2 regions of the Paenibacillus sp. FSL R5-0744 genome follow, and region 2 is predicted to be linked to the other one. Evidence: predicted binding sites of a transcription regulator. Region 2 holds the regulator's gene; the other holds the start of a gene.
The links. The regulator NrdR, encoded in region 2, represses ribonucleotide reductase genes. The targets are predictions, from matches to a motif close to AACACNATATATNGTGTT.

Region 1 (7,762 bases), 550 kb from region 2:
TGAAATTAGAATATATTCAATATAATGGATATTATAATTTTAATCATCAGTTCATTGAAGGTTATCGCGAGCTAGAGAAAGAAGTTAGAATTTTGCTGAATATATATTTGAAGTATAAATTCACCAATAATAAAGTATACATAGAAAAAGTAATAAAAAAATTAGAGTCTATTCATTTTACAGAAAAAAATTTATTAAGCTCACTATTCAAGCCTACTGAGGCTCTGTAAGCTGAGAAGCATACTTGATATTGATTCAGCGCATCCCACACCGAGGATGTATATTTTGCTTGTCCAATATACTGTAAGTCATAATCTCCCGTTCTACAGATCTAGATGATAGTGAAGTACGACATATTACACCTCTGATTGAAAGCATTGTATGATCCCGATCGCGATTGGTTATTGAAGTAGCCACATGGGCAATATCGCTAATCCGATATTGTTTTTTTCTAATGTAAGAATCAATCGTGCTGCAAATCAATTTCTTCTGCAGGCTGGCATGATGAGATGTCAACGTAGAATAAAAAGTCCCAAAGGCTAATTGAGGCCCCGTGCAGTCTTAGTTTGTTGATTTTTCGGGTGGTCCAAAACGACCAAACAAAAATGTTGTTGGTGAACCAATTGGAAGGAGATTGCTTCCTTTTACTCGCCCGAGATCCGCAACCAATCTGGTACTTTCGGATTTTCTGCTTTCATTCCCACCTTGAGCGCCTGGATGTAAAAACATCTATTTCATGTTCAGCGCTTCCGTAACTGTAGTAAACGCTTATGTACTATGGCGTCTGCTATCTTACTTCACGTCGAGAATCATGTATAAATGAAAATAACCTTCTCTTGTAAAATATTATGCTAGTCTTTGGTAGAGAACATAGTCGATAACTCTGATCCACCTTTAATTAAAGCCAATATGACAACGTGTAGCGAGCGTTGTTATATAAACTACGATAAGAAGTAAATACAAGATAATCCAATTGGATTATCTATTTTTTTTGGTTTAAGCCGTGTTCTACAACAAAAGCTAAAAACTGTTGTTCATTTATAAATAGCTGTTTTAGTTCATGTTCAGTGTATGCATCTTTTCTAGGTATATAAGTAAAGCCTATCTTTCCCTACTTCTGATTGCCTTGTGCCTTTTGATTACAGAAAGCCGCATTAAATACACAATTTATCAATTTTCTTTTTTTTCCACAACTCCAGATCTAAATATGCAAATTTTGAGTGAAACTCAATAACTGCATAGAGGATGTAGATCTCTAGCTCTCCGAACGAAATTTTAGACCACAGATTAAAATGGAATGTTTGTACTGATTTCATATGTCTGTATAAATAATAAAAAACACCTTAACATTCTAGATGACCAACAATTAATCATTTTAAAACTAAAAAATGTCTTTTTTTTATTACTATCTCTACTTCATAAGTTCTTCTATTTGAATAATTTTTATTTTATAGCCCAAGTATCAATCAAGACTTGATTTTGAAAAAATAAAGCGTTGTCCATATTCGGTTACCCATAGACTCCGCTCCTGAAATGAGCCTAAATACTGATCATCACTTTTTGTCAGAGGAAGGGTAGTTTCTCTTTATCTACTTTGGCCCAAATTCTAGAAGTATTTTGAATATCAACACCTATCCATTTCAAAATGGAACGTCCTTCTTTATCACATGGAAAGGTACCTCTGAGTTCAAATTCATTACCTCAGCGGTAAATAAAATCATTTAAAAAGCTTCTTCAAGTTCGAATATTACCGGCTCTAAACCTCCTTTACTAGAGCAAAATTGTAGTTAATGATAAGACACTCTGGTGTTTTCTCAGCTATATTCAATTGTTCTGTCAATTCCAAGTAGTAAATCCAATTAAGAAGCCTTGAGTTTGACACACATATCCCGTCTGATCAATCGGGTATAGAAAGATGGTATTTAAATCCAACTTGACATTCATCGGATTAATTGAAAAGAGAATGATCTCTTATAATTCCCATTCTATATTGGCTTAACTCACCGATATCATGACTATTTTCACTTGGCTTGTAGAAGTAAAAAGGGATTCTCTTAATAAAGACTTCAATTCGTTAATCTCCCCATACCAGAATATTCAAATACTTAACACGATACTTCCACAACTATCTATATATTATCTTGGGGGCCCCTATGGGAATGGTTATCTGCATTCTATCCCTCAATTCAAGGCTTATCTTTCAGATTTGATTTTATTCGATTTTTCAAATGACCTATAAAAATCTGACCAGGTTCAGAAGGATCAAATTTCTTGATAACAGCTTTATGAATTAAATCGATTTCTTTTGCGAAATTGTGAGCATTTGGTCCAAAACCCCAGCTCCTCTTTAATGGTCTATAGTATTTGATTAGAATTTTCGTAGCCTCATCGTCCTCATATCCCAGAAGTGTAAGTTCACGAATCACGTCTTTAATGTAGGGTTTATCCATCATATGTCTACTCGTTGGATTGTTCATGCATTTACCTCCAAGATCCCATCTATTAGTTAGTGACTCAAAAATATATTTTCATCATATCCATATTATTACTACATCATTTCAACTCTTGTAGAAATAAGTCTTGCGACAATTATTACTACTCTTTTTTTTGCTAGCGATCATTTTAGAGTTATCTATTTAGAAGCTTATTCCTACATTCAAAACATATATTAAATCTTGTCATCATTTAAAGTATTCTTCTGAACACCAATTTATCTTTATTTCTCTACTTTTTTCATGAATTTTTATTAACTGATTTAGAACAAAAATTCGTTGAACTATATCTTCAGCTATAAAAAACTGCCTCTTAAAATAATTAAGTTGCTTCTGATATGGACCTTGATGCTTTTCATTGTTCTCATATACATGTAACAATTGAATATGGAGATCATATATTTCTTTGTATGTCATAAAACAACCCTCAGCAGTTACAAAGTTAATTTTCTGAATATGCTTTTTTATGTTCATTTAGCCCAACTAATTAATTAACAAAAAAGCAACTCCCCTGTTGGAAAGTCGCTTCTAAAATACTCTATAGTGAATCTTTAGTTATTATCTTAGATCCTACCGCTTCGCCTTATAAAACTCATGATACAACTTCATCAGCGCCCTTTTCTCTATCCGCGAAACATAACTCCGCGAGATCCCTAACTCCTTAGCAATTTCCCGCTGTGTCCTCTCTTCTCCACCTGTATCCAATCCAAACCGCCCCACGACAACTTCCTTTTCCCGATCATCCAGTATATCGAGATTACGATAAATCTTACTCTTTTCGATCTTAAGATCCACTTCTTTAATGACATCATCCGCCTCGGAGCCAAGGATATCGATAAGTGTAATTTCATTACCTTCCTTGTCTGTCCCAATTGGATCGTGCAGGGACACGTCTTTCCGCGTTTTCTTCAATGATCTTAAATGCATCAGAATTTCATTTTCAATACAACGAGCCGCAAATGTGGCCAGTTTTGTCCCTTTGTTCGGGCGGTAGCTCTCGATAGCTTTAATCAAGCCGATGGTGCCGATGGAGATTAAATCCTCCATGTCTTCTCCGGTGTTATCGAATTTTTTTACTATATGGGCGACAAGTCTCAAATTGTGCTCGATAAGCAAATTTCGGGCTTTAGCATCCCCTTCAGCCATCATGCCTAAGTATTTGCTTTCCTCCTGCTCCGAGAGCGGCTGTGGAAATGCGTTGTTCCTTACGTAGGATACCAGCAACGTCAGTTCTTTGATTAGCAACGCGATCGTACTTAAGAATCCAGGCAACTTGGCGACACCTCCCGCACTTGTACAATGAAACCGATCTGTTAGCCTTACGGGTTCATGGTCATCTTATTGTATGTGGGTAGATGCCTAGAAGTGCATGTACGGGGGAAATTGTACAAACCCATTGTTAGTCTCTCCGCTTTAGCTTCATTAATGATCTCATCCATCTGCTCCCAGTTCTGCTCAACGGAGTGACGCTAGTTTGTCATGATAAAAAAGATGCAGCAAGATCCAGCACGAAAAACAGTACAGCTGCCTTAGCAAACCGCTCCAGCCTGCGTATTTCCGGGATATCAACACTTTAATAGAGCGTTTACTAGACCGATTTTCAACTAGTTAGGAAGCACTTTTCATGTTGACTTTTCAACATATAGTGATTAAAATAAACAACGCACACTAAATATAGTATGCATATGATTTTCCAGTATTTATAGCTTATCTATTCAATCTTTACAGTAATATATACAGGGGGAGAGACTCCATGCTAGTCGCATACGATTCAAAAACCGGAAACGTCAAACGCTTCATTGGTAAGCTTAAGCTGCCAGCTGTGCAGATTGAAGAGCATATGACCATTGACGAGCCCTATGTGCTTATTACATATACCACCGGCTTTGGACAGATTCCAGAGAAGGTGTCTACTTTCTTGAAGAACAATTATTCCAATTTGAAAGGCATCGCCGCCAGCGGCAACAAGAACTGGGGCGAGCTGTTCGCGCATAGCGCAGACTTGATTGCAGATCGGTACAATGTACCAGTTATCGGTAAATTTGAGCTATCGGGCACATTTGGTGATGTGGAACGAATTAAACAGGAGGTGAGCCGAGTTGCGGCATATTGAACTAAACAACATGTTGATGAAGAGAGACGAAAGTGGTTTCTTTCAATTGGATAAAGACCTTGAGGCAGTAGCCGAATTTATGCGGGATGTAGAACGGCGGAGCTTGGTTTTTGAGAATACAAAAGCCAAGGTTGATTATATGATTGAACAGGATTTCTACGAAAATTTTTACGAACAGTACAGCTTGGCTGAGATTGAAGATGTCTACCAAATTACCCATTCTTACAACTTCAGCTTTCCATCCTATATGGCTGCTTCGAAGTTCTATACGGATTACGCTGTAAAAAGCAATGACCGCAAGCAATATCTGGAGCATTATCCGGACCGTGTGGCGGCAGTTGCCCTTCACCTAGGACGCGGGAACGCCGCTTCTGCTGGCATGCTTGCCCGTTCGATGATGGAGCAGCGTCTGCAGCCAGCGACCCCAACCTTCTTAAACGCCGGCAAGAGTCGTCGCGGTGAGCTTGTCTCCTGCTTCCTTATCGAAATGGACGACTCGCTTAATTCGATCAACTATGTGCTCAACACCTGCATGCAGCTCTCGAAGATCGGCGGTGGCGTGGCTGTCAACCTGTCCAAGCTTCGTTCCCGCGGAGAGACAATCAAGGGTGTCGAGGATGCGGCTAAGGGCATTATACCTGTGCTCAAGCTGATGGAGGACGGCTTCTCCTATGCTGACCAGATGGGTCAACGTAAAGGTTCTGGAGCCGCCTACTACAATATTTTTGGATGGGATGTTCTTGAATTTCTCGACAGTAAGAAGATCAACGCCGACGAAAAAACAAGACTCAAAACCCTGTCCATCGGCCTGATCATTCCGAATCGCTTCTATAAGCTGGCGAAGGACAATGAACCGCTCCATGTATTTGCCCCTTACAGTGTGTACAAGGCTTATGGCACACATCTTGATGACATGGATTTGGATGAAATGTATGATAAGCTGCTAGCCGATCCACGTGTCAAAAAGAGAAAGGCCATGAGCGCACGGGATATGCTGACCAAAATCGCCATGATCCAGCTGGAATCTGGCTATCCATATATTATGAACAAGAGCAACGCCAATGAGGCCCATGCCCTGAAAAACGTCGGACAGATCAAAATGTCCAACCTCTGCACAGAAATCTTCCAGCTGCAGGAGACCTCAGAAATTGCTGACTACGGACAGGAAGATACCATCCGCCGTGATGTAAGCTGCAATCTGGCTTCCTTGAACATTGTCAACGTGATGGAGCATGGCAAAATCCGTGAATCGGTACATGAAGGCATGATCGCCTTGACTGCAGTCAGCGATATGACCAGCATCTCTAATGCCCCAGGCGTAGCCAAAGCTAACAAAGAGATGCACTCCGTCGGTCTCGGCGTCATGAATCTGCACGGCTATCTGGCCAAGAACAAGATCGCTTATGAAAGCGAACAGGCTCGCGATTTTGCCCGGACCTTCTTCATGACCATGAACTACCATTCACTGGAGAAAAGCATGGAGATCGCTGCTGCAACCGGCCGGTCTTTCCATGGATTTGAGGCTTCTGATTATGCTACAGGAGCTTATTTTGAGCGTTACCTGACTACGGATTACCGCCCTGTAACGCCAAGAGTACAAGAGTTGTTCGGAGATATTTTCATCCCATCCCCTACGGACTGGGAACAACTGCGGGATGCAGTAAAAGCAAATGGCTTGTACCATGCTTACCGTTTAGCAATTGCGCCGACAGCCAGCATTTCCTATATTCAAAATGCTACTTCAAGCGTTATGCCTATTGTAGAGCAGATTGAGACACGGACTTATGCTAATTCAACGACTTACTATCCGATGCCGTACCTGCGTCCAGACAATGTATTTTTCTATAAATCGGCTTACCAAATGGATCAGTTCAAGGTGATCGATTTGATCGCGGAAATTCAGCCCCATATCGACCAGGGCATCTCGACCGTTCTGCATGTGAACAGTGATGTCTCAACCAGAGAACTGGCCCGTTCCTATCTGTACGCGGCGCATAAAGGCCTGAAGTCGCTGTATTACACCCGGACCAAAAAGCTGTCTGTTGAGGAATGCCTCACCTGCTCGATCTAACTGGAAGGCTATAGCCGCAGAAAAGGAGATTGCCATATTATGACCGCTATCCAAGCCGTTAACTGGAACCGTCCTGACGACGATTTCTCATTGATGTTCTGGAATCAGAACATTATGCAATTCTGGACGGACGATGAAATTCCATTATCCGATGATAAAATGTCCTGGCTCACGCTCAGTGAGCAAGAAAAGGACTCCTATATGAAGGTACTCGGCGGACTCACACTGCTGGATACGATTCAAGGCGGAGTAGGTATGCCGCAGATTATGGAGCATGTCGAAGGTCTTCAGCGCAAGGCTGTGCTTGGCTTTATGGGCATGATGGAACAGATTCACGCCAAATCGTACAGTAGCATTTTCACCACTTTGTCCTCCACAGAGGAGATTGACAGTGTGTTCCGCTGGGTTGAAGAGAACCCTTATCTGCAGTTCAAGGCAGAGACCATATCACAATATTACAAAAAAATAGATTCACCCAAAGATCTGTACCTTGCCATGGCAGCCTCAGTGCTGCTCGAGAGCTACTTGTTCTACAGTGGCTTCTTCTACCCGCTTTATCTAGCTGGCCAAGGCAAAATGACATGCAGCGGTGAGATCATCGACCTTATTCTGCGCGATGAGAGCATCCATGGCGTATATGTCGGTGTGCTGGCGCAGGAGATCTTTGATGGGCTACCAGATGACGAGCAGCGTGAGCTACACCAGAAGCTGGTAGACCTCCTTACACTGCTACATGAGAATGAAGAACGTTATACCGAGCAGATCTACGCTCCCATCGGACTGGTGGACGAGGTCAAGACCTTCCTTAGATACAATGCTAACAAAGCCATGATGAATCTGGGGCATGATCCGCTATTCGACGAGGAAGAGATCAACCCGATTGTTCAGAATGGCATCAGTACCCACACCAAGCAGCATGATTTCTTCTCGAAAAAAGGTAACGGATACGTCCGGGCGCTTAACGTGGAACCGCTGAAAGATGAAGATTTTCAATTTTAAATATAGATAAAGCAAAAAAGTGCGGAGAAAATTCTCCGCACTTTTTGCTAACTGTAAGATTAGATTATTGCAAGCTTTTCAGGTATG
Region 2 (7,762 bases):
CGGAAGTATATTCGCCGATATTCAGCTCATAGCCCTCTGTCCCCAATCCCGTTTGCGCGGCATCCAGCACCAAATAGATGTCTCCCTCTTGAGGCGAACCAACCGTAACCGTTAGCGGAAGCTTCGTTAAATCAAGCAAGTCCTTCCGCAAAATATTGGCCGTCCCCTGGAGAGCCGCTTCATCCTCCGCGCGAATGACGATATTGGATTTATCCGTCAAGCGGAACTCGCCGGTTGTGCCCAGCCACTCACGCAAAGAAGGAATGACTCGCGGCTCCGGGTTCCGATCGCTCGTCTGCTCGTAGAGACCGGGTACGGTGACTAGCGCATTATCCGCTAACAGATATGTCGGATCGCTGTCGCTCTCGATTTGCAGCAGCAGCTGAACCTGAGTATCCACAAGCGGCGCATGAATATTGCCCTGCTCGTCGATCACCGGCAAGCTGTCCGTGTTCACCAGTGTCAGCGTATAACCATCCGGTACAGCGGGCAGGTTCAGCTGAGTGTCTCCCTCGGAGACGACGATGCTGTTTTTGACCGCATCCATCATAGGCGGCAACAGCGGTTTGCCCTTGTATACCTCGAATTCCCAGAAGGAGTATCCGTAATAGATATCCTCAATTGGACGTCGCGTTACTCCTTGGAACTTAACGTATTGCGCCAATGTCGGCTCAAAATCGATCGTATCCTCGACTGGTCCGCGGGCGACGAGCACGCGGTTGTCCGCGAATACGTTCCTCCAGGTTACCGCATCGTCAGACACAAGAACTTGATATTGTTCCGCCGGAGTCTGCCAGTTGATGATTACTCTTCCAATTTCTACAGGCTCGCCCAGATCAACGTAGAACCACTGGTCATCCGTTCTTTCCGAAGACCAGCGGCTTGCATCCCGATTGCCACCGTCGACCGCTTTCTCAGGCCCGAAAAAGTCTACTTCGTTCGACGACGAATAAGCCGTCTTTCCTAAAGCCAGATTACCTGTTGCGGCGTCGGACTTCTCCGATGAAACGGCAACTAAAATGAAAGCGGTAACAAAAAACACTAAAAAAATATTCCTATACCGTAAACGCACTAAGATCCCCCCCGTTGTTTATTAGCTCGAATTTTACTCCAGCTTACCGCATGACCCTCCATGCTCAACTGCTGCAGCAATTTTATTATAAGTAGGGGCATTCGTTTCATCGATATACTTGTCTTTACAATACATATACAAATGTGGACATTCGGCCTTCTAAGGTGAATCAAGCATGCCAACATTTCTGTCATATCTCATGCTAATTAATAGTACAAAATCGTGATCCTTTCGAAGAGTAGTGAAAAAGAAAAAAAGCCATTTCAGTAGAATTGGCTTTTCTTCATGTTATGGAAATAGAGCCTAGGGGGATACGCTACGCCCTGCACATTCTCCGTCTACCCGTCACGGGAGTCTAAAACGACTAGACCCATGAACAAATCTTGGCATTTGATGTGGAATTAAGGGGAATCGTCCTAGGCTTTAAGCCCTATTCAGGGCCCGCCGATCTTATAGGATAATATAGAAAATGTATCCACTTGAATAGGGATGGGAGTGATTCCTCTTGTTACAATTAAACAGCGAACTGTGGGGCAAGCTAACCGGTCCTTACGAGTCGGGCGAAATGGTACCTGAACTGTTGGAGCGTCTGATGCTTGATTTCGATAAAGAAGTTTTCGACGAGCTATTCCAGGAGCACTTATATCACCAAAATACGATCTATACTGTCACTTACGCGGCAGTACCTTATCTGGCCAAACTTGCTCTCGCATCAAAAAATATGGAAGTGCGCCATGAAATCTACATCACTTGCGGGATTATCGAGTCGTGCCATGACAAAACAAGATCTGAGCCGTATCCCTCGGATTGGAACGAACTCGCTGCTGAAGCGGGAAATGAGGTTTGCGCGGAGATGTACCAATCTTACTTAAAAGCGATAACGGAGCTTGCTTCGCTTGTTGCAGAGATGTTGGCCTACGCCAAACAAGAAATAAGCAGCGATACCGAAAAAAGATATGTTCTCATTGCCGACGCGGCTTATCGGGAATCCCAGAGCGTGGCAAACATGTTTCTGAATTTTACGGCTGGCGACGAATATGTGGCCGTTTGCGGAGCATGTAATCAAGAGGCTTACTTGTGGCCGAGCGGAGAAGGCGGTCGTATACAAGCATTCGCGGAAGATCCGGTATTCGAACCCCTTCAGGCAGCACAAGAGGTTACTCCCGTTGAGGCATTCGTTGAAGCGGAACATCAAATACTGGCGGAGCGAGCCGATCAGCTGGGCGATTCCTCTTTTTTGAACCAATTGCCGTATTTGGCCGGGGAAATGAATTGTCCTTCATGCGGCGCCAGAATGCAGGTTTGGCCTAGTTTGCTTTCGACTTTTGGAGGGTAATAAACAGGAACTGGATATCGCATCCATTTCTATGTTTGGGGGGAATGACTTATCAGTGTTTCTATTTATTACACATGCACGAGGGAATACGTCCTAACAGAAAGCGAACAACAAGCAATCACAGCCATTGTCCAACGTTATGATCAGGATTTTGAAGGGAAAGACCGGGCGGAGTCTTTCACAGTGTACAAATTCGATTCGTCCAGATCAACGGAGATCTTTGCTGGCGCTACCAAGCTGTCCATGACGGATCAGATTGAAGATTTGCTGAACGATTTATTTCATTGGTTGAAATGTTTGACCGAGATACGTAGAAAAGTAGACGGTGGTGAATGGCATGTTCACCTGGATGATATCGATGCCGTGTGGGATGATGAATTAGGCTGGAAAATGCCTGAAAACTGATTTCCATAATGAATGCCATGCACTTGCTTGCCAGCATTCAAATCATAATCATTACCTTTTAGACTACTTACACTTGAAGTCGCTAAAAACGAGCTAATGTTCAATTTTAACGTCAGTTCTACTGAATCTCGGTAAACCCTAACACACTCAATGATCGTACTAAGCATCATTTTCTTTTTAGCAGTAGAAGCTTTCTTAAATACCTCGCGCCAAACAGGAATATAGGTCTGGAGAGCCTGCATTTCAACTTGTTCTACCTTTTTAGCATTGAGCTTCTGAATTACCTCAAAAAGAAATAGACCGCCCTAGTCCAAAGGATGCGGTCTATTTCTGCCCGTAATACCTGAAAGCCGCCGCCCTTAAAAGCGGCTATTGCACTGGGAGCCGTGTTTCCGCACGGCTCTCTTTGCATTGTACGATTTATCTACCCAAACTATACCACGATCAAAACCAAATAAATCGTCACTCCGCTTCCTGAACAACAAAAAAAACGGCATTTCTGCCGTTTTTTTAGGATGGACTCTCAGGGGCTCGAACCCTGGACAAATAGATTAAGAGTCTACTGCTCTACCAACTGAGCTAAGAGTCCATATGAAGTTTGGTGGAGCCAAGGGGGATCGAACCCCTGACCTCATCGCTGCCAGCGATGCGCTCTCCCAGCTGAGCTATGGCCCCAAACGTAATTTTCAGATGTATGTAATCACACATTCTAAAATTCAGTTCGGTGTATTTAAGTCATTCTGACAAATCCAAGCGCCGTAGGCGACTCCTATATAATATAAAAAATCGCCTTCGCTGTCAACACTTTTTTTAGTCATTAGACTAGCCACAACTCTACAATCTGTCCAGATCCCCAGTGCTCTTAGATAGCAGACCCTTCAGTTCCTTCATAAACATGTTAATGTCCTTAAACTGGCGGTATACGGAAGCAAAGCGAACGTAGGCGACTTCATCTACTGGATAGAGCTGCTCCATAACCAACTCACCGATCTGTTGGCTCTCCACCTCAGCTACGGCGATACCGCGTAGGGATTTCTCTACCTCAGATACGATCTTCTCTAGACGTTCTACAGAGACGGGGCGTTTCTCGCAAGCACGGATAAGACCACGCAGTATTTTATCACGGCTGAACTCCTCGCGGCTGCCGTCTTTTTTGATCACGATTAACGGTGTTTCCTCGATCATTTCAAAGGTTGTAAACCGTTTGCTGCAACGCTCACATTCACGCCTGCGGCGGATGGACTTATTCTCATTCGCTGGTCGCGAGTCGAGCACTTTAGTATTTGTGTGATCGCAGTAAGGGCATTTCATAAGCTTCATCACTTCCTATTACATAATGTTTTTAGTCCCGGTATGTTAAACATCCGGCTTTTAAATGGCTAATTCATTTTTTCCAGAAATCACCGTTTTTTTATTGTAATGATTATGGCAAGTCCGGCACATAATACAGTTACCAACAGAGGAGGTGAACAGCAATGAGCCAAAACAACAGCTCCAATAACCTTGTAGCTCCAAATTCCCGTGGTGCTTTGGAACAACTTAAATATGAAGTTGCCCAAGAACTCGGAATCACGCTTTCCCCAGATGGTTACCAAGGCAATAAAACTTCTTATGAAAATGGTTCGATCGGTGGTTACATCACTAAACGTCTTGTAACCCTGGCAGAACAACAATTGGCAGGTCAATACAAATAACCTGTCCACATAAGCTTACTGAAGAAGTATTAAACGATCGCAAGATCGTTTAATGCTTCTTTTTATACATAACACGGTTTTAGAATTCGTTGTAAATATCCGTGTACTGATCATAGTAATAGTTGACGCGCTGTACATAATGGCGGGTTTCACCAAACGGAATATCCTTAATCGTAGCATCCGTTCCATCCCAGATCCCCTCATCCAGCCATTTTTGAACTTTACCCGGTCCAGCATTATATGCAGCGATAACCGCTGTAGGTTTACCTTCGAATTGACGGGATAATGTTGAAAGATACCAGGTACCTAATTCAATATTTGCTGATGGTTCATGCTTTAGCTCCTCCATAGAAACATCAGGAAGCTTGGCCTTTTCAAGGGCCCATTTGGCGGTATCCGGCATAAGCTGCATTAAACCTATAGCACCTTTTCTGGATTCTCGTCCAGTTTTGAAGTTCGTTTCCACTCGGATAATCGAAGCCACTAGAAATGGGTCAATATCGTACCTAACGCTGTGCTTACGGATCTCATCTTTATAATGGATCGGATAAAACCAGGACATCCAGTTCGTACTCAGAAACAATATCGCAGTAAAACCAATGAATAACAGAAGAAGGACTCTTTTTTTACGTAACCATTTCATGATAAGCCCAGCCTGTCCCAAAGAACAGCAACCTGTTGCTCAGTGTGCGCAAGTTCGCCACTGTTGTCAATGATATAGTCCGCTTTGTTACGCTTCGCTTCAATATCCATCTGTGCATTTAAGCGTGCTTCTGCTTGTTCTATAGAAAGTCCGTTACGTTCCATTAATCGAGCGATTTGCACTTCACGAGGCACGTAGACCACCAGTATTTCATGGAACATGTTCTCGAGTCCTGATTCGAAAAGAAGAGGGATATCCACAATTGTTAACTTCTTTGGATCTTCTTCCTCCATGCTGTTCATACGTTCTTTAATCTCCCGCCGGATTGCGGGATGCGTCAGATTGTTCAGGGCTTGCAGGGCCGCCGGGTCTTGAAATACAATGTCCCCCAGCTTGCCCCTATTCAGTGTGCCATCCGAAGAGAGGATCTCGCTTCCGAATTGTTTCACAGCCGCAGCCAGCACCTCATGACCGGGGAGCATAACTTCTCTGGCGATCACATCCGCGTCAACCAGCCTCGCTCCCTTGCTCACAAGCAGTGCGGACACCGTGCTTTTTCCGGATGCAATGCCTCCGGTTAAGCCAATAATCATGTACTCACCTCATAATAGCTTCAGTATTCCCATTGTAATTAATAATAACGCGGGTAGTGCAGCAGCATGCTTCATCCAGTAGTTCCCGGCGAATCTTAATCCAGTCTTCATGCCCAGCAATAGAAATGTACCACTAAACAGAGCAATTGTAAGTGATGTCCATATCGGATTGAACCCCAGCAATGCTGCGCCAAGTCCAGCTCCAAAAGCATCTAGAGAGAGGGCAATCCCGAGCAGCATAGCCTCCATCGAAGAAATACTCCCGGAATCATCCATATCTGCAGAAGACGGAGTACGTAAGATCTGTACAACAATCCCCAATCGTCGTAACTCAAGGGAAAAGACAGCCGACTTTGCCTGCTCAGGAGCCATGGTAACCTGTTCTACAACATCTTCAGTATCAACAGCTACCTCTGCCCGAGCTTCTGTGGATAGCACATTTTCTTCACTACCTACTTTACGCTCACCTGTCTGTTCCTTCTCTTTCTGCATTAACATCTGGACGAGCGACCAGCACCCCATTAGCACGAGTATAACAGCGCCAACCTCAGAAGCTGCATGTGGAGACACTACCTTAGCAAGCAGAACACCCACTTGCATAGATACACAGATAACTACCCCCGAACAAAGCGAGATAATCAGAATGGAGAGCAATGGTATTTTCATTTTACGCAGTCCATATGTAATACCAACGCCAAAACCATCCAAACTCAAAGCAAAAGCCAGTAATATTAGTGAAAAAAATGGGCTGAGCACCCGCAATCCCTCCTGTGAAGAACCGGAACACTGAAGAATACACTTCATTCAGCTTCCGTTCTCTATTAAGCATTCTTCACACAGTATATGGGCGGGACAAGTAGTGGGTGCCAACCTAATTACTTCTTCAGTTTTCAACCTTACGCTGACAGCTTGGACAATAATGCGTGCCGCGGCCACCTACAACCGTTTTCTCAATCATCGTTCCACAGTGGTTACACGGCTGATCTTTACGACCGTAAATCAACAGCTGTTGCTGATAAGTGCCGCTCTCACCTTGACCATTCACATATGATTTTACAGACGAACCACCAGCGTTTACCGCTTCCGTCAGCGTACTGACAATAGCGTGATGCAGCTGATCAAGTTGCTCATCCGAAAGATCTTTGGCGCTGACTTCAGGATGTATCCCTGCACGATGTAACGACTCATCTACATAAATATTACCTATGCCGACGATATATTCCTGATTCAGCAGCAGCGATTTAATTTTTGTGCTTTTGCCTGATACAATCTTCTTAAACCTCTCCGGCGTAAAGGATGGCTCCAGCGGCTCCTGTCCTAGCTTATTAAGAGGAGGCAGCTGGAGGTCTTCACCAATCTGAAAAAGATGCATTGTACCAAACTGACGAACATCCGTGTAACGCAGCTCAGTGCCATCGGTAAAATGGAATATCACATGCGTATGCTTGTCCAGTGGATCTTCGTTCGAAAAAAGTCCGTAACGGCCCTCCATCCGTAAATGAGATACCAGCACCAAACCGTCTAACACGATGCGCAAAAATTTCCCTCTTCGTTCAACATTAACAATGCTATGACCTGCGAGCAGGTTGGCAAAAGCCTGAATATCATCCGGCCGCTGAATAATCCGGGCCAACCGGACGGTTACACTCTCTATCTGCTTTCCATTAACTAAATCATTCAGTGTTCTCTTGACTGTCTCTACTTCCGGTAATTCCGGCATGATGTCTTCACCTCAACTACATTATAGCTGATATGCACACCTTAAAGGGAGCCTATTTCGCTTCGTACCAGTTGCTACCAAAACTTACCTCTGCTTTAAGCGGCACCGATAACTGCAATGCTCCACCCATTACTTCCGGCAAAAGCGTCTTCATGAGCTCCATTTCATCCTCTGGCACCTCGAATACAAGCTCATCGTGTACCTGAAGCAACATACGGCTCTTTAGCCCACGCTCAAATAGCGCCTTGTCCATATGCACCATCGCCAGCTTAATAATATCAGCGGCAGTTCCTTGTATA

Region 1: a site for NrdR is predicted at 4,157-4,174, ahead of nrdI (class Ib ribonucleoside-diphosphate reductase assembly flavoprotein NrdI). Genes of this name have one in related genera too.

Annotation. Positions count from the first base shown of each region.
Region 1 covers NZ_CP150228.1:1,558,627-1,566,388, reverse strand. Annotated here, with positions in the region: gene MKY19_RS06970 (hypothetical protein) at 1-230, shown strand, start outside; gene MKY19_RS06965 (hypothetical protein) at 2,187-2,477, opposite strand; gene MKY19_RS06960 (hypothetical protein) at 2,682-2,966, opposite strand; gene sigK (RNA polymerase sporulation sigma factor SigK) at 3,063-3,764, opposite strand; gene nrdI (class Ib ribonucleoside-diphosphate reductase assembly flavoprotein NrdI) at 4,246-4,605, shown strand; gene nrdE (class 1b ribonucleoside-diphosphate reductase subunit alpha) at 4,592-6,676, shown strand; gene nrdF (class 1b ribonucleoside-diphosphate reductase subunit beta) at 6,716-7,675, shown strand; gene MKY19_RS06935 (hypothetical protein) at 7,740-7,762, opposite strand, start outside.
Region 2 covers NZ_CP150228.1:2,104,392-2,112,153, reverse strand. Annotated here, with positions in the region: gene MKY19_RS09125 (S-layer homology domain-containing protein) at 1-1,072, opposite strand, end outside; gene MKY19_RS09120 (hypothetical protein) at 1,578-2,408, shown strand; gene MKY19_RS09115 (hypothetical protein) at 2,592-2,813, shown strand; tRNA gene MKY19_RS09110 (tRNA-Lys) at 3,330-3,402, opposite strand; tRNA gene MKY19_RS09105 (tRNA-Ala) at 3,413-3,488, opposite strand; gene nrdR (transcriptional regulator NrdR) at 3,648-4,124, opposite strand; gene MKY19_RS09095 (alpha/beta-type small acid-soluble spore protein) at 4,289-4,507, shown strand; gene MKY19_RS09090 (lytic transglycosylase domain-containing protein) at 4,587-5,150, opposite strand; gene coaE (dephospho-CoA kinase) at 5,147-5,743, opposite strand; gene MKY19_RS09080 (MntP/YtaF family protein) at 5,753-6,499, opposite strand; gene mutM (DNA-formamidopyrimidine glycosylase) at 6,627-7,463, opposite strand; gene polA (DNA polymerase I) at 7,516-7,762, opposite strand, start outside.